3 regions of the Plantactinospora siamensis genome follow, and region 3 is predicted to be linked to each of the others. Evidence: riboswitches for the same ligand, from Rfam matches in the RefSeq annotation. Region 3 holds a riboswitch; each other region holds the start of a gene.
What was found. A riboswitch is a leader RNA that binds a small molecule or an ion and turns the genes downstream of it on or off. The one in region 3 is predicted to bind cyclic di-AMP.

Region 1: another riboswitch for cyclic di-AMP. It lies ahead of ACFFHU_RS20810 (C39 family peptidase); the one in region 3 lies ahead of ACFFHU_RS03365 (C40 family peptidase).
Region 2: another riboswitch for cyclic di-AMP. It lies ahead of ACFFHU_RS21605 (transglycosylase family protein); the one in region 3 lies ahead of ACFFHU_RS03365 (C40 family peptidase).

The regions. Positions count from the first base shown of each region.
Region 1 covers NZ_JBHLUE010000017.1:68,014-75,799, reverse strand. Annotated here, with positions in the region: gene ACFFHU_RS20830 (MMPL family transporter) at 1-1,634, shown strand, start outside; gene ACFFHU_RS20825 (YfbM family protein) at 1,662-2,162, shown strand; gene ACFFHU_RS20820 (App1 family protein phosphatidate phosphatase) at 2,252-3,298, opposite strand; gene ACFFHU_RS20815 (hypothetical protein) at 3,423-3,995, opposite strand; gene ACFFHU_RS20810 (C39 family peptidase) at 4,260-5,084, opposite strand; cyclic di-AMP (ydaO/yuaA leader) riboswitch at 5,441-5,580, opposite strand; gene ACFFHU_RS20805 (hypothetical protein) at 5,974-6,459, shown strand; gene ACFFHU_RS20800 (hypothetical protein) at 6,760-7,545, opposite strand.
Region 2 covers NZ_JBHLUE010000017.1:236,112-243,897, reverse strand. Annotated here, with positions in the region: gene ACFFHU_RS21625 (ABC transporter substrate-binding protein) at 1-762, opposite strand, end outside; gene ACFFHU_RS21620 (ABC transporter ATP-binding protein) at 819-1,511, opposite strand; partial or broken gene ACFFHU_RS21615 (ABC transporter ATP-binding protein) at 1,594-2,349, opposite strand; gene ACFFHU_RS21610 (aminotransferase class V-fold PLP-dependent enzyme) at 2,886-3,923, opposite strand; gene ACFFHU_RS21605 (transglycosylase family protein) at 4,065-4,763, opposite strand; cyclic di-AMP (ydaO/yuaA leader) riboswitch at 4,764-4,935, opposite strand; gene ACFFHU_RS21600 (class I SAM-dependent methyltransferase) at 5,154-5,849, shown strand; gene ACFFHU_RS21595 (MFS transporter) at 5,932-7,761, opposite strand.
Region 3 covers NZ_JBHLUE010000002.1:395,246-403,031, reverse strand. Annotated here, with positions in the region: gene ACFFHU_RS03390 (YncE family protein) at 1-844, opposite strand, end outside; gene ACFFHU_RS03385 (hypothetical protein) at 934-1,245, shown strand; tRNA gene ACFFHU_RS03380 (tRNA-Gly) at 1,334-1,407, opposite strand; gene ACFFHU_RS03375 (zinc metalloprotease) at 1,971-2,972, shown strand; gene ACFFHU_RS03370 (pyridoxamine 5'-phosphate oxidase family protein) at 3,119-3,640, opposite strand; gene ACFFHU_RS03365 (C40 family peptidase) at 3,807-4,715, opposite strand; cyclic di-AMP (ydaO/yuaA leader) riboswitch at 4,852-4,984, opposite strand; gene ACFFHU_RS03360 (N-acetylmuramoyl-L-alanine amidase) at 5,220-7,208, shown strand; gene ACFFHU_RS03355 (NlpC/P60 family protein) at 7,285-7,786, opposite strand, start outside.

The DNA.
Region 1 (7,786 bases), on a different contig from region 3:
CGCCCGGCGGGGGCGCCGCCGACGGGGTGGGGCTGCTGGCCGCGGCGGTGGTCCTGCTGATCGCCTTCGGCTCGGTCCTGGCGATGGCGCTGCCGATCGTCACCGCGCTCTTCGGCATCGCGATCGGGCTGTCCGCCATGGCGCTGCTGGGCAACGTCCTGCCGGTCCCGGGATTCGCTCCGGTGCTGGCCAGCATGATCGGTCTGGGAATCGGCGTCGACTACGCCCTGTTCATCGTCACCCGCTACCGGGAGGCGCTGGCCGCCGGTCAGGCCCCGCGGGAGGCGGTGGTGACCGCGACGTCCTCGGCGGGCCGGGCGGTGCTGTTCGCCGGCGGCACGGTGGTGGTGGGGCTGGCCGGCCTGCTGCTCACCGGGCTGGACTTCATGCGCGGCCTCGCGGTGGGCGCCGCGGCCACCGTCGCGGCGACCATGCTCGCCGCCGTGACCCTGCTACCGGCCCTGCTCGGCCTGATCGGTGCCCGGATCGACCGGTTGTCGGTGCACCGGCGACGCGCCTCGGCCAATCCGTGGTCGGCGCGCTGGGCCGGCACGGTGGCTCGGCGGCCGGTGCTGGCCACCGTGCTGGCCTCGCTGGTCCTGCTCGTGCTGGCCGCGCCGGTGTTCGCGCTGCGGCTCGGCACGCCGGACGCCAGCACCCAGCCGCGGGACACCAGCGCATACCGGGCGCACCAGATCCTGGCCGACGGCTTCGGGGCGGGCTTCGACGCCACCCTCTCGGCGGTGATCACCCTGCCCGGGGGCGATCCGGAGGGCGTCGCGCGAACCCTCGCCGCACAGCCCGGGGTGGCGTCGGTGAGCCCGCCCCGACGTAGTCCCGACGGGGCCGTCGCGGTCCTCGCCGTGCGACCGGACACCGGGACCCAGGATCCGGCCACGATCGACCTGGTGCACCGGCTCCGGGCGGCCACCCCGGGCCAACCGGTCCTCATCGGCGGGGCGGCGGCGGCCACCATCGACTTCGCCGAACTGACCGCTCGCCGGCTGCCGCTGGTGATCGTCGTGGTGGTCGCGCTCTCCCTGCTGCTGCTGATCGTGATCTTCCGGTCGCTCCTGCTCGCGCTCAAGGCGGGCCTGTTGAACCTGCTGTCCATCGGGGCGTCGTTCGGGGTGCTGGTCGCCGTCGTGCAGTGGGGCTGGCTGGGCGGCGCGCTGAACTTCCCCACCACCATGCCGGTCACCGCATGGGTGCCGCTGATCATGTTCCCGGTGTTGTTCGGACTGTCGATGGACTACGAGGTGTTCCTGGTCTCTCGCATCCGGGAGGCGTACGACCTGACCGGGGACACCCGGCGCGCGGTACGGGACGGGCTGACCCGCAGCGCGCGGGTGATCAGCGCGGCGGCGGCCATCATGATCGTGGTGTTCCTGTCCGTGATGCTCGGCGCAGACCTGGGGGTCAAGCAGCTCGGGCTCGGACTGGCCGCCGCCGTGGCCGTGGACGCCACCGTCGTGCGGCTGGTCCTGCTGCCGGCCTCGATGGAACTGCTCGGGCGGTACAACTGGTGGCTGCCCCGCTGGTTGGAGCGCCGGATGCCGAGGGTGCGGCTCGAGACGGACGTACGGCCCGCCGTCGACGAGGCTTCGCGGACGGCGCCGGCGATGATCCCCTAGCCGGTCGGCACGGATGAGGCAGCTGCGGTGCCCGGCATCGCGCCGGGCACCGCAGCCCCGCGCGATGCCGTCGAGCTCGCAGCGGTGCTCGCGGACCCGGCGGAGGTCGATACGCTGCTGTACGGCGACGACGACGACGAGGCGGCCGAACCCGAGCTCGACCTGGACAAGTCCTGGCACGGCATCCACTACCTGCTCACCGGCACCGCCTGGGAGATCGGCGACGGGGCCGGCGCGGCGATCCTCGGCGGCGAGGAGGTCGGGGAGGACAACGGCTACGGCCCGGCCCGGCTGGTGCGCCCGGACGCCGTGCGCACCATCGCCGGCGCGCTCGGCGCGGTGGACGTCCAGACGCTACGCGCCCGGTTCGACCCGCAGGCCATGTCGGCCGCCGACATCTACCCGGCCATCTGGGCCAACGGCGTCGAGGAGCTCGACAGCTACCTCATGCCGAACCTGGCCGAACTGCGCCGGTTCTACGAGGCGGCCGCTTCGAACGGCCAGGCGGTGCTGCTGGCCCTCACCTGACCCGGCCGTCCCTGCCGGCGGCCTCGCCCTCGCCAGCGAAGGCCGCCCCGCGCGCGCCCGCTCAGACCAGGCCGGCCCCGCGCGCCCGCTCAGACCAGGCCGGCGCGGTGCAGCAGGCGGAACAGGCCCGCGCCGTCCGGGGCCGACAGCCAGCGCTGGCCGTCCGGCCCGCTGTCGGCGGGATGGCCGGGCGGGGTGGGGAACGCGCCGGCCAGCACGGCCTGGGTCGGGGACAGCCGGCGGATCGCCACGCCTGCCACGTTCTGCGGATGCGCGGCGGCGAATTCCGCGTAGATCTCTTGGTCGTGCTGCCCGTCGTCACCCACCAGCAGCCACCGGACGTCCGGAAACTCCCGCGCCAGCCGGGCCAGCGTGGCCCGCTTGTGCTCGCGGCCGCTGCGGAACCACCGGTCGGCCGTGGGCCCCCAGTCGGTGAGCAGCAGCGGCCCGGCCGGGTAGAGGTGCCGGGAGAGGAAGCGGCTGAGCGTCGGCGCGACGTTCCAGGCGCCGGTCGACAGGTAGAACACCGGCGCGCCCGGGTGCGCCGTGGCCAACCGCTCGAACAGCACCGCCATCCCGGGCACGGCCATCCGGGCGTGCTCGTCCAGCACGAAGGTGTTCCAGGCCGCCAGCAGCGGTCGGGGCAGGGCCGTGACCATGACCGTGTCGTCGATGTCGGAGAGGATGCCGAACCGGACCTCCGGATCGATGGTCCGGATCGGCGCCTCCACCGGGTCGGCGTCGGCCGTGCTGATCCGGACGGTCGTCCAGCCCGAGGAGAACCGGCCATCGACGCGTACGTCGATGAACCCGCTACGGTCGGTCTGCGCCTCGTGCCGGCGCCCGCCGGCCTCGATGACCACCGGCGTGTGCTTGGCCGGCAGGCTGGCAAAGCTGCGCCAGCCGCGCACCGACTCGGGCCGGCGATCCGGCCGGGACTCGATCCGGCCCAGCACCACCCGGCCCATCACGCGGGCCCAGTCGCACCCGCCGTACCCGGTGTAGGCCACGATCTGGGGACGCCAGCCCCGGCGCTGCAACCGCCGCGCGACCACCTGATGGACGGCATCCTCGATGCGCGCCGCGCGGTGCAGCCGGCTCGGTACGACCGCCTCGCCGACGGGAGTGAGCGACACGCTGCCACCCTGCCACAGACCAGCGGCTCCGGCACATCCGGCGGGTTAACAGGGGGCCTCGACCGCCCCGGAAGGCGAGGAAAAGGGATCCCCCGGCTCACTTCGGGCCGGCGGGCGGCGCCGCCTAACCTTCGGGCGTTCCGTGCGAGAAGATCACCGGTGCCACCGGCGTCCGACGCCGCTCTCCCGGCTGCCGTTCCCGATCGGGCTCGCCCGACCAGGCCGGCGCGGCCGGTACGCCGCCGGTGGCGTCCCGGGTGGGCGCTCCACGCGTGCCGCCCGTCCCCGGCGCGGCGCTGATGGCGTTGGCGTTCGGCACGGTGCGGGCGGCGTCGCCGAACGGCGCCCCCGACGCCGGCGCCATGGCCGGCCGGTGCTCGCCGGTGGCCACCAGCAGCTCGTACGCCCGCTCGACCGGGAGCCGTCCGCTGGTGATGGCCAGCTTGAGCGCCATGGGCGCGGGCGCCAGCGAGACCGGGAGGTCCAGCACCCGGGGCGAGACGCCGCGCTCGGCCAGGTAGGCGGCGGCGTCCGGCGGCAGGTCCAGCCACGGCCGTACGTCCTCGGCGCCGAACCCGTGCTCCGCCCACCGGCGGGCCTCCGTGCTGACCCGGTCGGCGACGTGCCGGGGCACCTCATCCCGGCCCCCGAGGTCCTCGCTGAGCAACGCCCGGGCCAGCGCGGGCAGGCTCGCCACCGACACCCACCGTCCAGCTCCGGCCGCTGGCGCCGGGCCGCCGCTCGGACCCGGCCGCCGGCCGCCGGCGGGACTCACGCCACGCTGAACAGACATATCGGTATCCAAGCATGATCCGCTGGTCCGGCACGGACCAGGGTGCCGCCCGGCGCCGAGAGCACCTCCGCTGGGACGGGCCATGGGCTTACCGCGAGCTGTCGAGTTCGGCGCCGCGGTAAGCCCATGATCGACGCAGGGGGCGGCGGGAGGGCGGGTCGGGGAGGTTCAGGCGGAGTAGCCGCGACTGGCCATCCAGTTGGCGAAGTCGGTGGTGTCCATCCAGTACTCGCTCTGGCCGTTGACGTACGCCGGGTCGGCGATCTTGATCGTCCGGCCGTTGTCCTTGTAGCCCACCACGGTCAGGTAGTGGCCACCGTCGTAGTAGTGCCAGCCACCTTCGGTGTCCACCTGGCTGCCCACGATGTTGGCCACGACGGCGTGGCCGCTCGTGATCGCCTGCACCACGTCGGTCCGCAGCCGGCCGACCTGAGCGGACGTCGGCGTGCCGGCGAACTCGCGGGTGGAGTAGAAGTCGGTCTTGATCAGCCGGTTGAGCACCCGGGTGGTGTCCTCGGCCGAGTCGGTGCCGTTCTCGGTGGTGTTCAGCGCCGCCGCCACGGCGTCCTGGCTGGGGTGCAGGCCGGCCACGGTGAGCGCGATCCGGGTGGCCGCCGGGCCGCAGTACCAGCCCGTGATCTGGGCCTCGTAGTCGTACTTCAACGACCTGGCCGCGGGCGGCTTGGGCTTCGGCTTCGGCTTGGGCGCGGCCGTGCTCGGCGCCGGCTTGCTGGCCGGAGTCGTGGGCGCGGGCGCCGCCGAGGAGGCGGGGGCGCCGGGCTGGCTGGCGCTGGGGGCGGCCGCCGCGCTGGTGGGGGCGGCGATCTCGGCCGCCGCCACGGTCGACGAGCCGGGCGGGTTCGGCGCTCCGCCGGCCAGGGTCACGGACACGCCGGTCACGGCGGCCGCGACGGCGACGCCGCCGGCGAGCAGGGCGACCCGGCCAAGGGGCCGGCGCAGCGCGTTGGGGAACTGGGGACGGGGATGGTTCACGGATTCCTCCAGGGGACGTGCCGACCCGGGGGTGGGTCGGCGGCCCCGCCGGGACCACGTACCGGAAACGCGTGCGACCGGGGCCGGCACGGGCACGCGACGGTGCCCGGGGCGGACCTCGATTGGCTCGGTTCGAACGTCCCGCGGACCGGATGGCCGGCGGCGGGAGGTCAGAGTTGCGGGGGTCCGGGGGGAGCGCCGCCGCGGGGGTGGAACAGCCGTGTTCGCGTCGGGTAGCTGGCTCGGCGGATCAGCCTCGGATCAGGACGCCACTCCGGCCGGAGCGGTCTCGGACACGGACGCGGACACAGCGATCAGGATCGGGGGAACCCGCGGGGGCGAGCGGTGCACCAACGTTCTCCTTCCACAACCGCCTACCGGGTTAGCTGACGGATTCGGGCGGGAAAGATCGCCCTACCACGGGCGCGATGCCCATGGATTCACCCCGAAATAATTGGGTCCCCGGCTCGTGTGAACGACTAAGCGGATCTGCGCCGGCGGTCCCCGGATCGGCGACCTGCACACCGGCCAGACGCGACGACACTACTGGCCCCTCTTATTCCTGCCAACCCCACCCAGCTGCTAAAACAGTGACGGGGGTCGCGTCGGAGAAGGAAAGACCGCCGGTTTTCCACCGCCTGCCCAGATTGATTTCGGGCGTTGGTTTATCCGATTGATCGAGGGCCACATCCGGCCGAAGGCGTCGAGATCACAATGACCGGGCAGAATCGGTACGGGAGCATCGCCGGCCACATCCGTCACAGCTCATTCGTTCCGTCACACCCGTCCGCGGCGTAACGCCGGCACCGGGCGGCCACGCGTACGGCCGAGTAGAATTCGCTGGCGGTGCCGATCGGTTCGCACCGGCGGCGGAACGGCGGTGCACGGGATGAGCGAGACGGGCGTACGCCTCGACTCGGACGGGGTCGGCGGGGTGCGGCCGGTTCCCCGCTGGGTGGCGCCGGTGTTCGGCCTGCTGGCCGCGTTCACCCTCCCCTGGGTGGCGTACCTCGCCGCCACCCTGCCGGCGCACACCGTGACGGTCCACTACCGGCTGGCCTGGGTGGGTTTCGACGCCGGGCTCGTCCTCGCGCTCACCCTGACCGCCGTCCAGGCTTACAACGGGCACCGCCGGGTGGCGCTGGGCGCCGCCGCGACCGCGACCATGCTGGTCGTGGACGCCTGGTTCGACGTCACGACCACCCCGCGCGGCCCGGACCTGCTGGTGTCGGTGCTGCTGGCGCTGGGAGTCGAGCTGCCCCTGGCCGCGCTCTGCCTGTGGATCGCCTGGCACAGCGACCGGGTGGTCGAGCGCCGACTGCGACAACTGGCCCTGCGCGCCCGCCGCCCCCCACCCCCACCCCGCCGCCGCTAACCCCCACCCCCGCCCGCCCCCACCCACCCGCCCCGCCCGCCCCGCCCGCCCGCCCCGCCCGCGCGATCTTGCACTTTTGGCCCCGGCAAAACGGGTCTTTCGGCGCATATGGCCGGCCAAAAGTGCAAGATCGCCGGGCGGCCGGCGGGGCGGCGGTGGGGCCGGCATGCGGCGGGGAGGGGCGGCGGGGTTCGGCGAGCGGCGTGCCGGGCGCCGGGCGGCGAGCGGCCCCGGGATCAGCCGGCCCGGGCGGACCAGCGGCACGGGACCAGCCGGCCCGGGCGGGCCAGCGGCACGGGATCAGCCAGCCCGGGCGGCGCGCCAACGGGCGGCAGCCGAGCCGGCCGAAGCCGGCGACGGCGACGGCGTAGGGCTCGCGGACGCCGGCTGGAGGACGGGCGTCGGCCGGAGCCGCCGCCGGGCCCGGACCGGCGTGCGGGCCCGCTCGGCGGCCGCGTACGCCTCGGCGCGCAGGCTGCGGGCGGCCGCGAGGGCCGTGCCGGCCTCCCGCCAGGTGGACCGCTCCCGTTCCGCGGCCGAGCGGTACGTGGTCAGCAGGTCGGCGTGGATCGCGCGGCGCAGGGCCAGCTCCTGATCGGCCGGGTGCAGCCGCGGGTCCCAACCGTTGCGGTTGCTGAGCGCGTCGATGGCACTCGCCGCCGACAGCTCCCCTCGCCAGTAGGCGGCCATCGCGGCCCGGTGCAGGTACCGCTCCCGGTCGGCGTACTCGGCGGGGGTGCGCAGGGTGGCCGGCGCCGGGAAGGCGGGTACGGCCGACAGCCGGTCCAGCTCGGCCGCGGACTCCTCGACGGCCGACCAGGACCGGTCCAGCACCTCCTGAGCGGTCAGCCAGGCCGCTCGGCGCCGGCTGGCGGTCACCGCTGCCCGCTCGGCGGCCACCGCGACCTCGCCGGCGTACCGGGCGGCTTCCGCGGTGGCGGGGCCGGGCCGAGCGTCGCCGCCCGATCTCCGGCCGGCCCGCCGAGACAGGGACAGGGCCAGCGTGCCGATCAGCCCCATCAGGGCCAGCCAGATCATCGCCGCCTGGGCGACGTTTTCCGCGAACGTGAACAGGGCCTTTTCCATCTTCGACACCTCTGGCTCGATGAGGCGGTCAACAGCGGTCCTCCACCTGATGGGGGATCGACCGCACGGGTTGCGGGGCACGGGGGGGCGCCCGCTGCGGCGTACCGGCGGGCCGGACGTCGCGGAACGCAAGGGGATCCGGGATGCGGGTGCGGCGGCCGCCGGACGGCTGCCGGCCGCCGCGCTCGGCGCGGCGGCGGAGGCCAACGACAGCCCGCTCGGCGCGGCGGCGGAGGCCAAT
Region 2 (7,786 bases), on a different contig from region 3:
CTTGACCACGTTGACCAGCTCGGCGCCGGCCTGCATGGTGCCCAGCACGGTCGGCTTCGGCTTGATGGTCGGGGCCTTGAGCAGGTACGTCGAGTAGTCGCCGGACTCGTTCGGGAACGGCGCGCCGTCCTGGCCCACCACCGTGCCGCCGGCCTGCTTGATGGCCGCGGTGAAGCTCTTGGCCATGTCCTGCCCGAAGGCGTAGTTCGGGTAGAGCAGGTACCAGCTCTTGCCGCCCTGCTCGGTGGTGGTCCGGCCGGTGCCGTTGGCCAGCATGTACGTGTCGTACGCGTAGTGGAACGTGTATTTGTTGCACGCCTTGCCGGTCAGGTCGGTGGTGGCGCCGGAGATGTTGAAATACAGCTTCTTCTTCTGCTTGGCCACGTCGGCCACCTTGAGCGCGGCCGACGAGGTGGGCACGTCGAGGATCGCGTCCACGCCCTTGCGGTCGTACATCTCCGCGGCCTTGCTGTTGGCCACGTCCGGCTTGTTCTGGTGGTCCGCGCTCTCCACCGTGATGTTCTTGGTGATGGCCTTGTCGCCGTACTTGGCCTTGAAGTCGGCGATGGCCATCTCCACGGCCTTCACCGAGTTCTTCCCCGACAGCTCGGCGTACGCGCCGGACTGGTCGTTCAGCACGCCGAGCACGATCTTGTCGTCGGTCAGCTTGCTGTCCCCCGAGCCCTTCGGCCCGCCGCCGCCACAGCCGGCGACCAGCAGTGCCGTGGCGGACACCACCGCAAGCGTTGCGGTTGCGCGCATCTGTCATCCCTCCAGGTCCGCGCTCGGCGCGCGGCTCGCGGTTGCGATCGGATCGTTCAAATTCCGAGGTACGACAGCAGCTCGCCCTCCCGCGAGCGGACCTCGGAGTTGTCCATCGACTCGACGACGCTGCCCTGCGCCAGCAGGTAGTGCCGGTCGGCGACGCTCGTGGCGAAGTGCAGGTTCTGCTCGACCAGCAGCACGGTCACCCCGTGCCGCTTGGCCTCGCCGAGGATCTCGCCGACCCGCTGCACCAGCAGCGGGGACAGCCCCTCGGTGGGTTCGTCGCAGAGCAGCAGCCGGGCGCCCATCCGGAGCACCCGGGCCAGCGCCAGCATCTGCTGCTCGCCGCCGGAGAGCGTGGTGGCCGGGGCGGCGCGCCGCTCGTACAGGATCGGGAAGGCGTCGTACACCCGCTCCAGCGGCCACGGCTGCGGCCCGACCGCGGGCGGCAGGGTGAGCTGTTCGGCCACCGACAGGCTGGCGTAGCTGCCCCGGTCGTCCGGCACCCAGCCGAGGCCCAGCCGGGCCCGGCGGTGCGCCGGCAGCCGCCCCAGGTCCCGGCCCTCGAGCTCCACCGTGCCGCGCTGCCCCGGGTGCAGACCCATCACACAGCGCAGCAGGGTGGACTTGCCGGCGCCGTTGCGGCCCACCAGCGTCACCACCTCGCCGGCGTCGACGCGCAGCCCGACCCCGCGCAGCACCTGCGCCTCCCCGTACCAGGCCCACAGGTCATCGATCCGCAGCATCCGCCGCCTCCTCCGGTGCAAGGAAGGGCCCCTTGTTATCGCTTTTTGTAGAGGAAGGGCCCCCTGTTAACGCCTCTCCCCCGGCGCGCTGAGGCTCGCCCAGGTAGGCGCTGATCACTCGCTGGTCCGCCCGGACCTGCTCGTACGGCCCCTCGACCAGCACCTTGCCGGCCTGCAGCACGGTCACCGTGTCGGCGAGCCGGCCGACCACGCTCATGTTGTGCTCGACCATGACCACCGTGCGGCCCTCGCGGACCCGCTGGATGAGGTCGACCGTCCGGTCCACGTCCTCCAGCCCCATCCCGGCGGTCGGCTCGTCCAGCAGCAGCACCGTCGGTTCGAGGGCCAGCGCGATGGCCAGCTCCAGCGCCCGCTTGCGGCCGTAGGCCAGCGCCTCGGCCGGCACGTCGGCCACCTCGGCCAGGCCCACCAGATCGAGCAGCTCGGCGGCCCGGGGGGTGTACCGGCGCATCAGCCGGGCCGAGCGCCAGAACCGCCAGCCGAGCCCGCTGCCGCTGGCCAACGCCAGCTCCACGTGCTCGCGTCCGGACAGCTGCGGGAAGAGGCTGGTGATCTGGAACGACCTGGCCACGCCCAGCCGGGCGATCCGCTCCGGCGGCAGCCCGGTGACGTCCCGCCCGCCCAGCTCGATCCGGCCCCCGGTCGGCCGCAGAAAGCCGGTGAGCAGGTTGAACAGCGTGGTCTTGCCGGCGCCGTTCGGACCCACGAGCGCGTGGACGGTGCCCGGCGCCACCGACAGGTCCACCCCGTCCACGGCCCGGAAGCCGCGGAAGTCCCGGGTGAGCCCGCGTACGGACAGCGCCGCCTGATCGGTCATCGCCCCTCCCCTCCTCCGCCGCCCGCACGGCCAGCGCCGCGGTGACCGCGGTCACAACCGGCCTCGTGTCTGGGGAAAGGTACGGGCAGTCCGGCGGGCCGGGCCATGGGGCCGCGCCACACATTCGGGCCGCTCTTCTCGTGCCGGGTCGATATGCTCCGGCCGCTGGCCGGCCCGCCCAGCCATCGATGATGCTCGGTCCCCAGCCGGTTCGGCGCGCCGCATGTGGGCGCCGCCCCGGTCGGGCCGACGGCATGTGGCCGGCCGCCACCACGGGAGCGTTGCCGCCGGCCGGACCGGCCGCGCCGGCAGCCGGGGTGGCCCGGGGCGGCGGACCGGCGCGCCGGACGGGCCGCGCCGGCGGCCGGGGTGGCCCGGGGCGGCGGACCGGCCGCGCCGGACGGGCCGAGGCGCCGGGCGGGCCGGGGGCGCCCGCGGACCGGCGCGCCGGTCCGCCGAGGCGGCGGGGTAGCCGGGGCGACGGCCGGGCCAGCCGGGGCGACGGCCGGGGTAGCCGGGCGGCGACCGGGACCGGCTCAGCGGGTCAGCGCGGCCACCGCCCGATCCACGTCGTCGACGGTCGTGTAGAGGTGGAACGACGCCCGGAGGCGCCCGGCCCGCACGGCGGCCCGGATGTTCGCCGCGGCCAGCCGGTCCGCCGCGTCCGGCAGGTCCACGCTGACGATGGCGCTGTTTCCGGGCGGGCGGCCGAGGCCGGCCAGGAACCGGTTGGCCAACCCCACGTCGTACCGCTGCACCGCCGCCACGCCCACCCGGCGCAGGATGTCGAGCGCCGGGGCCGCGCCCACCCAGCTGAACCAGGCGGGCGAGGTGTCGAACCGCCGGGCGTCGTCGGCCAGCCGCAGCGGCGGCCCGTAGTACGACTCGGACACCTCCCGGCCGGCGGACCAGCCGGCGGCCGAGGGGATCAGCCGCTCGCGCAGCGCGGGCGCGAGATAGCCGAAGGCGGCGCCGCGCGGGGCCATCAACCACTTGTATGCCGCGACCACCACCGCGTCCGCCGCCAGCGCGTCGAACGGCAGCCAGCCGCAGGCCTGGCTGGCATCGACCACCACCAGGGCGCCGTGCCGTCGGGCGGCCGCCACGATCTCGTCGTACGGCGCCACCGACCCGTCCGCGGATTGCACCAGGCTGAACGCCACCAGGTGCGTCCCGGCGTCGATCGCGTCGGCGAGCCGTGGCGCCGGGACGGTCCGCACCCGCACCCCGCGATCCGCCTGGGCCAGCCAGGGAAAGAGGTTCGACGTGAACTCGATCTCCGGCGCCAGGACCACGGCGCCGGACGGGAGCGCCGACGCGACCGGCGCGAGCAACGCGGACACGGTCGCGTTGAGGGTGACGTCGGCCGCGGACACCCCGATCAGCTCGGCGAAGATGGCCCGGGACCGTTCGCTCGCCGCCCCCCAGCCCTCCCAGGAGGTACGGCCGACCCGCCAGTCGGCCAGGGCCGCCTGCAGCGCGTCCCAGGCCGGTCGGGGCGGCAGGCCGTAGCTCGCCGTGTTGAGCCAGCCCGGTTCCGGCTCCCAGAGCCGCTGCGCCTCGGCCAGATCCATGCCGGCCACCCTATGCCGGCCGGGACCCGGGTCCCTGCGGCCCCGGCCCGCAGGCCGGCCGGACCGCGCCGATTTGGCCCGGACATGCCGGACGCCCGGCCGAACCGGCCGGGCGTCCGCGTGGTGCCGTGGAGCTGTCGATCAGAGGCTGAGCCGCTGACCCGGGAAGATCAGGTTGGGGTTGCCACCGACCGTCCGCTTGTTCTCCTCGTACAGCGCGTGCCAGCCACCGGAGACGCGCTGCACCTCGGCGATGGTGGACAGCGTGTCGCCCGGCTTGACGACGTACGCACCGGTGGCCGCGGCCCGGCGCGCGGTGGTCCCGGCCGGGGCGCTGTGCCGGGTGGTGCTCTTCGGCGCGTGCCGCACGGTGCTCTTCGGCGCGTGCCGCACGGTGCCGCGCGAGGCTGCCCGCTCCGACCGGTGGTCCGACGAGGAGCCGGAGCTCGACGACTTCGAGCTGTAGTGCTTGGTCGAGCCGCCCTTCTTGCCACACACCGGCCAGGCGCCGATGCCCTGGCCGCGAAGCACCTTCTCGGCCACCGCGATCTGCTCGCCGCGGGAGGCCAGGTCGGCGCGCGAGGCGTACTTGGTCCCGCCGTAACCGGCCCAGGTGCCCTTGGTGAACTGCAGGCCGCCGTAGAAGCCGTTGCCGGTGTTGATGTGCCAGTTGCCACCGGACTCGCACTGTGCGATGGCGTCCCAGTTGACGCTGGCGCTCGCCGGAGCGGCCGGGCCGAACAGCGCCGCGACGCCGGTGACGGCGCCGACGGCCAGCGTGCCGACGGCGACCCGACGGGCGGTGACCCGGCGGTGCCGGGCGGTGTACTGCGTTGCCATGTGGTTGCCCTCCACGCCGACGAGGTGAGCTGTCGGGTTCGGGCCGAGTTGCCCGGCCGCCGTTGGCGGCTTCACCCCGAGGTGACGTGCACCGAGGAACGTTGGGTCCCCCGCTCCATGCCCCTTGACTGGGTCCCGACGGCCGGCGGCATGGATTAGGCGTTACCGACCTCGGTGCCCGCGATTGCGGACCTCAGCGACGTTAGGCGGCGTTTCTCGCCGCCGCCCACTGATTGTGGACTTACTCACCAGTCAGCACTCAACGCTGCTATTCTGCCTGGTTGGCCGGTGTACCCCGACTTTCGGGCGAGGTGTGGCTGGTCTTCAGCCCGCGGCGAACGCGGCCGGTTCCGGGTCGCGGCCCGGCCGGCGTACCGGTCGAATGGGGTGATGGAGCAGACACGAGCCGGGGCCGCGGCGGGGCGGGCGGCGTACGACGGCATCGCGGACTGGTACGAGCATGAGTTCCTGACCGCACAGCGGGCCGCCGGGGACCCGCTGGGGATCCGGACGGCGCTGGCCGGGCTGCTGGGCCCGGGCCGCGGCCCCTGCCTGGAGGTGGGCTGCGGCACCGGAGAGTACGCGGCGCAGCTGCGCGGGCTCGGTTGGACGCCGGTCGGCGCGGATCTGTCGGCCGGCATGCTCCAGCACGCCCGGGACCGGCTGCCCGCCGTCCGCGCCGACGCGGCGCGGCTGCCGTTCCGGGACGGCTCGCTGCCGGCCGTGACCGCCGTGATGGCGCACACCGACATGCCCCGGTACCCGGACGTGCTCCGCGAGGTGGCCCGGGTGCTGGCGCCGGGCGGCGTGTTCGTGCACGTGGGCGTGCATCCGTGCTTCTGCGGCGGGTTCGCCGACCGGACCGACCCGGCGGCCGTGGTCATCCGGCCGGGCTATCTGGACGGTCACTGGACGATGGAGTCGTGGAGTTCGCAGGGGCTGCGGGACAAGGTCGGCGCCAGCCACTGGCCGCTGCCGGAGCTGCTGCACGGCGTCCTGGCCGCCGGGCTGACCCTCGACCGGTTCGCCGAGGGCGGGTCACCCGTGCCCACCATGCTCGCGTTCCGGGCCCGGAGGCCGGCCTGAGACCGCCCGGCCGGCGGCGGCGATCCGGTGTCCGCCCCGCGCGGGCTGCGGGGCATCCTCGCCGTCCATCTTGGGCGACGGCTCAGCCGGCCTCGCCGGCGAGCGGACCGGCGGACCGGGACGCCGGCGACAGCGGTACGGCCGCCACCTCGTCGGCCAGCTCGGCCTCCCGGCTGATCAGGTCCGGTTCGTCGGTGGGACGGCCGCGCGGCGTGAGCAGCGAGGCCACCGCGCCGATCAGGGCCATGACGATGGCCAGCCAGAACACGATCACCAGTCCGTCGTGGAACGGGCCGGAGATGAGGTGCGGGAAGAACTGCCGCCCGGTGAGCGTGTGCGCGTTCGCCGCCGGCAGCGCGCCGAGCAGCGCGGGGCCGAGCAGCGCGGCCATCGGGTTGTAACCGAGGAACGCGGCGAACAGCGTGCCCACCGGCGGCAGCTGGGCGATCGTGTGCGCCGCCGACGCCGGTACGCCCTGGGCGGTCAGTCCGGAGTCGAGGGTGCCCGGCAGCGACGAGGCGAGTCCGGCCACCATGAGCGAGAAGAACACCCCGATCGACAGCACCATGCCGGCGTTCTGGAACGTCGCGCGCATCCCGGAGGCCGCGCCGCGCAGCCGGGCCGGGACGCTGGACATCACCAGTGAGGTGTTGGGGGCGGAGAACAGCCCACCGCCCAGGCCGTTGAGGAACACCAGGATCGCGAAGACCGGATAGCTGAAGTCGCTGGGGATCAGCAGCAGCCCCGCGAACGACCCGGCCATCACCACCAGGCCGCCGGCCGCGAACAACCGCGCGCCGAACCGGTCGGACAGCGCGCCGGCCAGCGGCCCGGCAACCAGGAAACCGACCGTCAAGGGCAGCAGGTAGATGCCGGCCCACAACGGGGTCTGCTCGTAGTTGTATCCGTGCAGCGGCAGCCAGATGCCCTGCAGCCAGATGATCAGCATGAACTGGAGCCCGCCGCGGGCCACCGAGGCGAGCAGACCGGCCGCGTTGCCGCTGCTGAAGGCGGCGATGCGGAACAGGCTGAGCGGGAACATCGGCTCGGCCACCCGAGCCTCGATCAGACCGAACGCCACCAGCATGGCCACCCCGCCGATCAGGCCGGCGAGCACCCACGGGCTCGTCCAACCCATGGTGTGTCCCCCGTACGGCTGGATGCCGTAGGTGATGCCGGCGAGCAGCGCGGTCAGGCCCACCGCGAAGGTGAGGTTGCCCCACCAGTCGATCCGGGCCGGCCGGCGCAACCCCGTGTCGTGCAGCGACCGGTACGCCCAGATGGTGCCCACGATCCCGATCGGCACGTTGACCCAGAACACCGAGCGCCAGTTCCACTCGGCCAGCACGCCGCCGAGGACCAGTCCGATGAACGAGCCGGCGATGCCGGCCACGATGTTGATGCCCAGCGCGGTGCCCCGCTGCCGAGCCGGGAACACGTCGGTGATGATGGCGGCCGAGTTGGCCATCAGCATCGAGCCGCCGACCGCCTGGAGCACCCGCCAGCCGATCAGCCAGAGCGCGCCGCCACCGCCGTCGAGCGGGTCGACGGAGAGCAGGATGGAGGTGATGGTGAACAGCGCGAACCCGGCGTTGTAGATCCGTACCCGGCCGTACATGTCACCGAGCCGGCCGAGCGTGACCACCAGCACGGCGGTGACCAGCATGTAGCCCATCAGCATCCAGAGCAGGTAGCTGACGTTTCCGGGCTCGAGCGGATCCAGGTGTACGCCGTTGAAGATGGCCGGCAGCGAGATCAGCACGATCGACGAGTTGATGGTGGCCAGCAGGGTGCCGAGGGTGGTGTTGGACAGCGCCACCCACTTGTAGTGCGGATGCTCGGCGCCGCCCGCGAGCGCGCCCCGGGCGCCGCCGCGCCCGGGCGAGCCCGACACGTCGAAGCTCGTGCTCATGTCGGCTCCTCGCTTCGCTCGGAGC
Region 3 (7,786 bases):
CGTCGGGTTCCACGCCGAGGGAGACGACGGAGCCAGGCACGGCGTACCGGCCCTGCTCGGTCAGGTCGGTGGCGGAGTACCGGGCGAGCTTGGTGGTGAACTGGTACTCGCCGGGGGTAGCCACGATGACGGCGGAGCCGTCGGGGGTGACGGCGAACTCGGAGACGCTCTGGAGGGTGTCCTCCAGCGCGGTACGCCGCACCGCCGTCCCGCCCGACACGTCATAGCTGATCAGACGGTTAGGGTAGACGCCCTCCACCACGGCGAAGAGCAGCCCGTCGTCGATCGACCCGCTCTCCAGCCGGGGGGTGAAGGTCAGGTAGTCACCCTGGTCGAGGGTCATCGGGGCGGCCGGATCCCCAAGGTCGACCGAGCCGAGACGGGCCGGTGAGATGCCGTAACAGCCATAACTGAACCAGAGCTTGCCGCCGGCCAGGGCGAGATCGTACGGGCAGGTGTCGGCGCCGACGACGTATCGCGCCGTCTCGGTGCCGGTGGCCACGTCGATGGCGCTGATGGCACCCGCGTCGAAGAGCGCGGCGTACGCCGTACGCCCGTCCTTGCTCAACGTGAGCCCGCTCGCGCCCGCCTGGCCGGGAACGGTACCGATGATCCCGCCGTCCAGGTCGGCGACCTGGAGGGTGTCGTAGTCCTTGCCGCTCGAGATGAGAATCCGGCCGGTGGCGGCGCTCTTCACCATGTCGGAGAAGCCAACGTTGACGAGCGTGGAGTTGACCGTCACGAGAGGCTGGTCGTAGGAGGTCGCCGCCACGGCGGGTTGGCCGGTGGCGAGCAGCCCAAGTCCCAACGCGCCGGCAGCGATACTGGCAGACAGGCGATGCATGCTGTCCCTTCGGGTGGATTGTGCCCGGGAAGTCATCATCGGGCCACTGTGGAGAGCGCCGGAGATGCGGGCTGCGTTACCTGCGACAGGTGGGCGCCACCACCTGCTCCGACCACACCATCCGTCGGCGGCTTGCCGACTCGGCGAAGGCCGGCATCGCCCAGCAGGTCCACGCCCTGGCCCTGGCCCTGGCCGCATACGACCAGATGATCGGCCTGCGGTTGCCGGACCAAGCCGTCGACGCTGACGCCGGGGTGGTTCGCGTTCGGCAGACGTTCACCGAGGTGCGCGGCGTCGGGATCGTTCGTGGTCCGCCAAAGTCGCGGGCTGGCCGACGGGCTGTCTCGGCGCCGGCGGCGGTCCTGCCGGCGCTGCACGAGCGGGGCAAGAAGCGTGGCTAGTGGCCCGCGGATGGCCCGTCGGGCGCTGCTGACCCGAGCAACATCGAAGGCCCTGGCTGTGGCTCATGCCACGACCAGGGCCTTCGTATGGAGCGGGTGACGGGAATCGAACCCGCACTGTCAGCTTGGGAAGCTGATGTTCTGCCATTGAACTACACCCGCCGGCGGGCCCACTCTACCCGGTCGCTCCGGCATGGTGCATCCAGGTACCTCTCCGCGCGGCGCGCCAACCAGATCTTGGACCGAAACCGTCCGCCGCGAACGGTTTCGGTCCAAGATTCACATTCCAGGTCAGGGGGCGCGGCCGAGGGCGCCGCGCCGGCCGGCCGGCAGCAGCGAGCGGGCGGCGAGCGAGCGGCGCCGGCCGGCAGCGGCGAGCGGGTGAACGGGCGGCCGCCGCCGGCCGGCAGCGGCGAGCGGGCGGGCGCGGCCGGCCGGCAGCGGCGAGCGAGCGGCGAGCGCCGCAGCCAACCGCGAGGGCCGTCGTTAGCCCGCGAGGGCCGCCGTTGAACCGCGCGTGGGGCCGGCAACCGCGCCCGCCGGCGGTCGGCGCCCGCCGGCGGTCGGCGGCCGGCGGCGGTCGGCGGCCGCGAGTGGGGGCACGAAACATGATCGATACGTGACTCATGTTCTCAAATTTCTCGATGTCTTGTAACGTCTGGCGCACGATTTCGCATCGGTGCGACACACCCCCGGGTCGCACCGTCAGGAGAAGAGGTAAGCCCATGGGGCTGCGTCAACACCTGCCGACCTGGCGATCCGCCGGAGTCGCATCGACCTCTCTGGCTCTCATGATCAGCAGCGCCGCCGTCGGAGTGGCGGCCGCCCCGGCCGCCGCGCTCGCCGCCGCCCCGCACGGCTGCGCCTCGGCCGGCACCGCGGCAGCCGGCAGCGCCGCCGCGCCGGCCGCCGCCAAGGTACGCGCCGGCGGGCACGCCGCGAAGGACCCCGACTCGCTGACCGCCGCGCAGGTGGCCCAGCGGGAGGCCGACCTGGCCGCCACCGCCGCCGAGCGGTCCCGCGGGAAGGCGCTCGGCCCGACGCTGACCGCCTCGATCACCGTCCCCGTGGTGGTGCACGTCATCCAGCGGGACAGCACCCGGGCCGGCGGCAACATCCCGGACTCGATGATCACCTCGCAGATCAGCGTGCTCAACCAGGCGTACGCGGGGTCGACCGGCGGCGTGGCCACGGCGTTCGGCTTCCAACTGCAGAGCATCGACCGCACGGTGAACCCGAGCTGGTACCCGATCGTCGACGGCTCCTCGGCCGAGCGGGCCATGAAGAACGCCCTGCACAAGGGCGGCAAGAACACCCTCAACCTCTACCTGGGCGAGCTGAGCGACAACCTGCTGGGCTGGGCCACCTTCCCGACCAGAAACCTCAGCCTCCAGGACGGCGTGGTGGCCCTCAACGAGTCGCTTCCCGGCGGCACGGCCACCAACTACAACCAGGGTGACACCGGCACCCACGAGATCGGCCACTGGCTGAACCTCTACCACACGTTCCAGGGCGGCTGCTCCGGCAGCGGCGACCAGGTCTCGGACACCCCCGCCGAGGCGTCGGCCGCCTACCAGTGCCCGACCGGTCGGGACACCTGCTCCGCGCCCGGTACCGACCCGATCCACAACTTCATGGACTACACGTACGACTCGTGCATGTACCAGTTCACCGCGGGTCAGGCCAGCCGGATGCTGAGCGGCTGGAACACGTACCGCGCCTCCTGATCGACCGGCCGCCGGGCCCCCGCCCGGTGGCCGCCGCACCCCGCCGGGCCCCCGCCCGGCGGCCGCCGCACCCCCGTCCCCACCCACGAACCGGCGCCGGCCCCACGCGGGGGCCGGCGCCGGTTGGCGTTAAGAAGGGGCCCTTCCTATGCAGAAAGCGATAACAGGGGGCCCTTCCTTTCACTCTGGGCGGCGGCTGCGGGGTCGAGCCAGACCTGGACGCCGGGACGGTCCGTCCCGGCGCCGTCGAGGGAGCCGGCGCCGGGGCCCCGGCGGGCCACCATGGCCACGTCGACGCTGAACTCGAACAATCGCCAGTCCACGTGCGGCGCCGCGCGGAGCGAGCCGGCCAGCTCGGCCACCCGGGCGCGGTCGGTGACCGGCCGGGCCCGACCGGCCACGTACGCCTCGTCGTCGCTGTCCTCGGGTGGGAACGAGTGCAGCGCGTAGCGCCCGTCCCGTTCGAGGTCGCGCCGCTTCGGTGAGTCGACGACGAAGCAGTAGAGCCCGTCGGCGGTGATCACCGGGGACACCGGGTGCACCCGGGGGCCACCGTCGGCGCGCACGGTCGCCAGGTAACCCAGCCCCGGCCCGTACTGCTGGAGGAGGCCACGGATGGCCGCGGCGAGCTGGGGCTCGTCGGTGGCGAACTCGGTCCAGGATGCCATGGGATCATTCTATCGAACGCGTGTACGAAGGACCACGGAAACGCCGAGCGTGGCGGGGGTAATCACGCCGTGCCGGACCGTGTCGCTTCAGCCCGGCGCCCGCAACGACACCGGGCCCCGGTGGTCGCGTGCGCGACCCCGGGGCCCGGGCGGACAGCGGGGTGGGTCAGCCCGGCCGGCCGTAGCCGACGATGCTGCCCTTGTCGATGTTCTTCATCCGGACGTGGTCGCCGCTCTGCGGCGCGTGCACCACCCAGTCGTTGCCCACGTACATGCCGACGTGCGCGAGGCCGTTGTAGAAGACCAGGTCGCCGGGTTGCAGCTCGGACCGGCTGACGTGGCGCATCGAGTGGTACTGCTGGGCGGCGTTGTGCGGCAGGCTCACCCCGACCTGCGCCCAGGCCGCCAGCATGAGGCCGGAGCAGTCGTACGTGCTCGGACCATCGGCGCCCCAGATGTACGGCTTGCCGATCTGCTTGCAGGCGAACTTGACCACCTTGCCGGCGTCGCCACCCGGGTACTTGGCCGGGCAGGGCGCCGGCGCGAACACGCCGCCCCCGCCGTTGCCGTACACCTTGAGCCGCAGCTTCTGCAGCCGGTCGATCTCGGTGTTGATGTCCTTGGCCTTCTGCGCCAGCTCGGCTTCCTGCTCGGTGAGCTGGGCCACCAGCAGGTCGAGCGGCGCCTTCTGCGCGGCGTACTTGGCCCGCAGGTCGGACGCGGCCTGCACGTCCTGCTGCTGCTGGTGGGCGAAGTGGTCGAGCAGCTCGAGCTGGTCCACCAGCGCGTTCGGGCTGCCGGTGGTGAGGATGGCGTTGATGGCCGAGGCCTGGTCGCCCTTGTACGCCTCGGCGGCGAAGCCGCCGACCTTGTTCATGGCGAGGTCCACCTGCAGCTGCAGCGGCTGGATCTTCTTCTCCAGCGCGTCGGCCTGCTTGCGCTTGGCGTCCAGCTCCTGCTTGGCGGCGTTGTGCTTCTCGATGGTGGGTTCGAGCTTGTTCCAGGCGTCGTCGATCTGCTTCTCGATCTCCGCCGTCGACGGATCGGCGTGTGCGGGCGCGGCACCCATCAGCATCGCCATGACGCTGGCGACCGCTGCTACCGCGACGGAAACGACTGACCAACGCGAGCGCGACCGGGGTCCGGCGCCGGCGCGAGCCGGACGTACCGGAGCCGACCGCGGGGCATGGCTTGCCACCGAGGCTGGTACTCCTTCTCCCCTTCCCCGCCTACCGGGTTAGCTGACGGGTTCGGGCGGAAGAGAAGGCGCCCTACCGCGTTTCCGCGGATTCACCCCTGGGACGTGGGTCCCCGGTTCATACAACGATTCGGCGGTGTGAGCCGTTGCCGTCCCCCTTGGACGATCTGATACCGGCTCGACGGTGACCAAGAGTAGGTAAGCGCCGGGAGCCAGCGCAAGCCGACGCGCAAGTTCCATCGTTATGTATAACGGTCAGTAGCGGAGGGTGTCGGAAATGAAGAAAAGCTACGCCGCCTGCCGACCGATCGGAGTCTATTGACGCCGAGCGCCGCAGGGACGAGGGTGACCAGGAGCCCACAGCCAGGCAATGGAGGTTCGATGCACCGTCCGCAACTCGCACTGAGCAGGAGGATCCTGCTCAGCACCGCACTGGTCGGCGCGGCGTCGCTCGCCCCGACCGGTACGCCGGCGGTCGCCGCCGGATCCGACGACTCACGGCAGCAAGAGTACGCCTCGGCGGCCGCCGAGTACGGCGTACCGGCGAGCGTCCTGCTCGGCGTCTCCTACCTGGAGTCGCGTTGGGACACCAACGCCGGCGCCCCGAGCACCGCGGCCGGATACGGCCCGATGCACCTCACCGACGCCGCGCACGTCCGGGCGCTGCCGGTGTCCGGGCACTACGGCCCGGCCGAGGACGCCCGCGGCGACTCGGCCCGACCGATGCGGGCCCAGCCGCCCGCGACCAGGGCCGACGACGCGCCACCGGCCGCGTCCCTGCAGACGGTCGACGCCGCCGAGCAGCTCACCGGCGCCGGCGCCGGCGCGCTGCGTACCGACCCGGCCAGCAACATCCGCGGCGGCGCCGCGCTGCTGGCGTCGTACCAGAAGGAACTGGCCGGACCGACGGGGAGCGCGAGCGACCCGGCGGCCTGGTACGGCGCGGTGGCCCGGTATTCCGGCGCGGACAGCGCGGACGCCGCGGCCGCGTTCGCCAACGAGGTGTACGCCACCATCCGGACCGGCGCCGAGCGCACCACCGACGACGGTCACCACCTGCGGCTGGCCGCGAGCGCGATCGACCCGGTCCGCTCCTGGCTGAACCGGCTGGGCCTGCGCGCGCCCAAGCCGCGGCCGGACGGCCTGGAGTGCCCGAAGGACGTGGCCTGCATCGACGTGCCGGCGCCGTACGAGCAGTACGGGCCGACGGCCGGCGACTACGGCAACCACGACCTGTCGAACCGGCCGGCCCGGCAGAAGATCGACTACATCGTCATCCACGACACCGAGGGCAGCTGGGCCACGACGCTGGACCTGATCAAGGATCCGACGTACGTGAGCTGGAACTACACGATCCGCTCGGCCGACGGGCTGATCGCCCAGCACGTCAAGACCAAGGACGTGGCCTGGCACGCCGGCAACTGGTACGTGAACGCCAAGTCGGTGGGCATCGAGCACGAGGGCTTCGCCGCACAGGGCACCTGGTACACCGAGGCCATGTACCGGTCCTCGGCCAAGCTGGTCAGCTACCTGGCCCGCAGCCTGGGCATCCCGCTGGACCGGCAGCACATCATCGGGCACGACAACGTGCCCGGCACGGTCCCATCCACGGTCCGCGGCATGCACTGGGACCCGGGCCCGTACTGGGACTGGTCGCACTACTTCGACCTGCTGCACGCCCCGTTCCGCGGCATCGGCGCCCCGGCCGGGGGCGCCGTCATCATCGATCCGAACGTCGCCACCAACCGGCCGGCGTTCACCGGATGCGACGCGCCCGGCACGCCGTGCCCGTCCCGCGGCTCCTCGGCGGTGATCCTGCACAGCGCGCCCAGCGAGGACGCGCCGCTGCTGACCGACCCGGGCCTGCACCCGGACGGCAGCCCGACCACCATGGACATCGCCGACCACGGATCCCGGGCCTCGGCCGGCCAGACGTACGCGGTGGCCGACCGGCAGGGTGACTGGACGGCCATCTGGTACCTCGGCCAGAAGGGCTGGTTCCACAACCCGGCATCGGCGCCGGCGGCGAAGTGGACCGTCGGCCTGGTCGCCACCCCCAAGGCGGGCAAGGCCACCATCCCGGTGTACGGGCGGGCCTACCCGGAGCAGAGCGCCTACCCGGCCGGCGTGCCGTACCAGACCATCACGCCGCTGCAGTACACGTTCTCGGCCGGCCAGCGGTACGTGGTGGGCGGCCTGCCGCTCGGCGAGTACTACCGGGCGACGACCTTCGACGGCTCGTCCCCGGGCGACTGGACGGTGATCCGGGGCAAGATGCGGTACGTCCAGGTCCAGTTCGGACACCGCATCATGTACGTCAACCTCGCCGACGTCGACCTGCTGCCGTCGCCGGTGGGCGCGCCGCGCTGATCCACCAGCACGAAGTGCCCCCGCCGGCTTGCCGGCGGGGGCACTTTCGTCAGCGGCTCGGGCTCACGGACTCGGCTCAGGTGACCCGGCGGAAACCCTGCACCGGCTGGTAGTCGATCCTGCTGACCTGGACCGGCTTCCCGGTCCGCGGCGCGTGCACCATCAGGCCGTCCCCGAGATAGAGACCGACGTGGTGCACGTCGCTGTAGAAGAACACCAGGTCGCCCGGGCGGGCATCGGCGCGGCTGACGGCCCGGCCCGACTGCCACTGCGCGCCGGTGTAGTGGGTGAGCGAGATGCCGGCCGCCTTGTACGCGTACTGGGTCAGGCCGGAGCAGTCGAACGAGTTGGGGCCGACAGCGCCCCAGACGTACGGGTCACCCACCTGCTGGCACGCGGTCCTGATCGCGGTGGACGCCGCGCTGCTGACCACGCCCTTGATGGTGGGGCAGCCGGACACCTTGACCACGGTCTTCGGCAGCGAGGCGGTCAGCCGCTTGATCTCCGCGTTGATCTGCTTCTTCTTCGCGGCCAGCTCGGCCTCCTGCTGAGCGAGCTGGCCGACCAGCTGCTCCAGT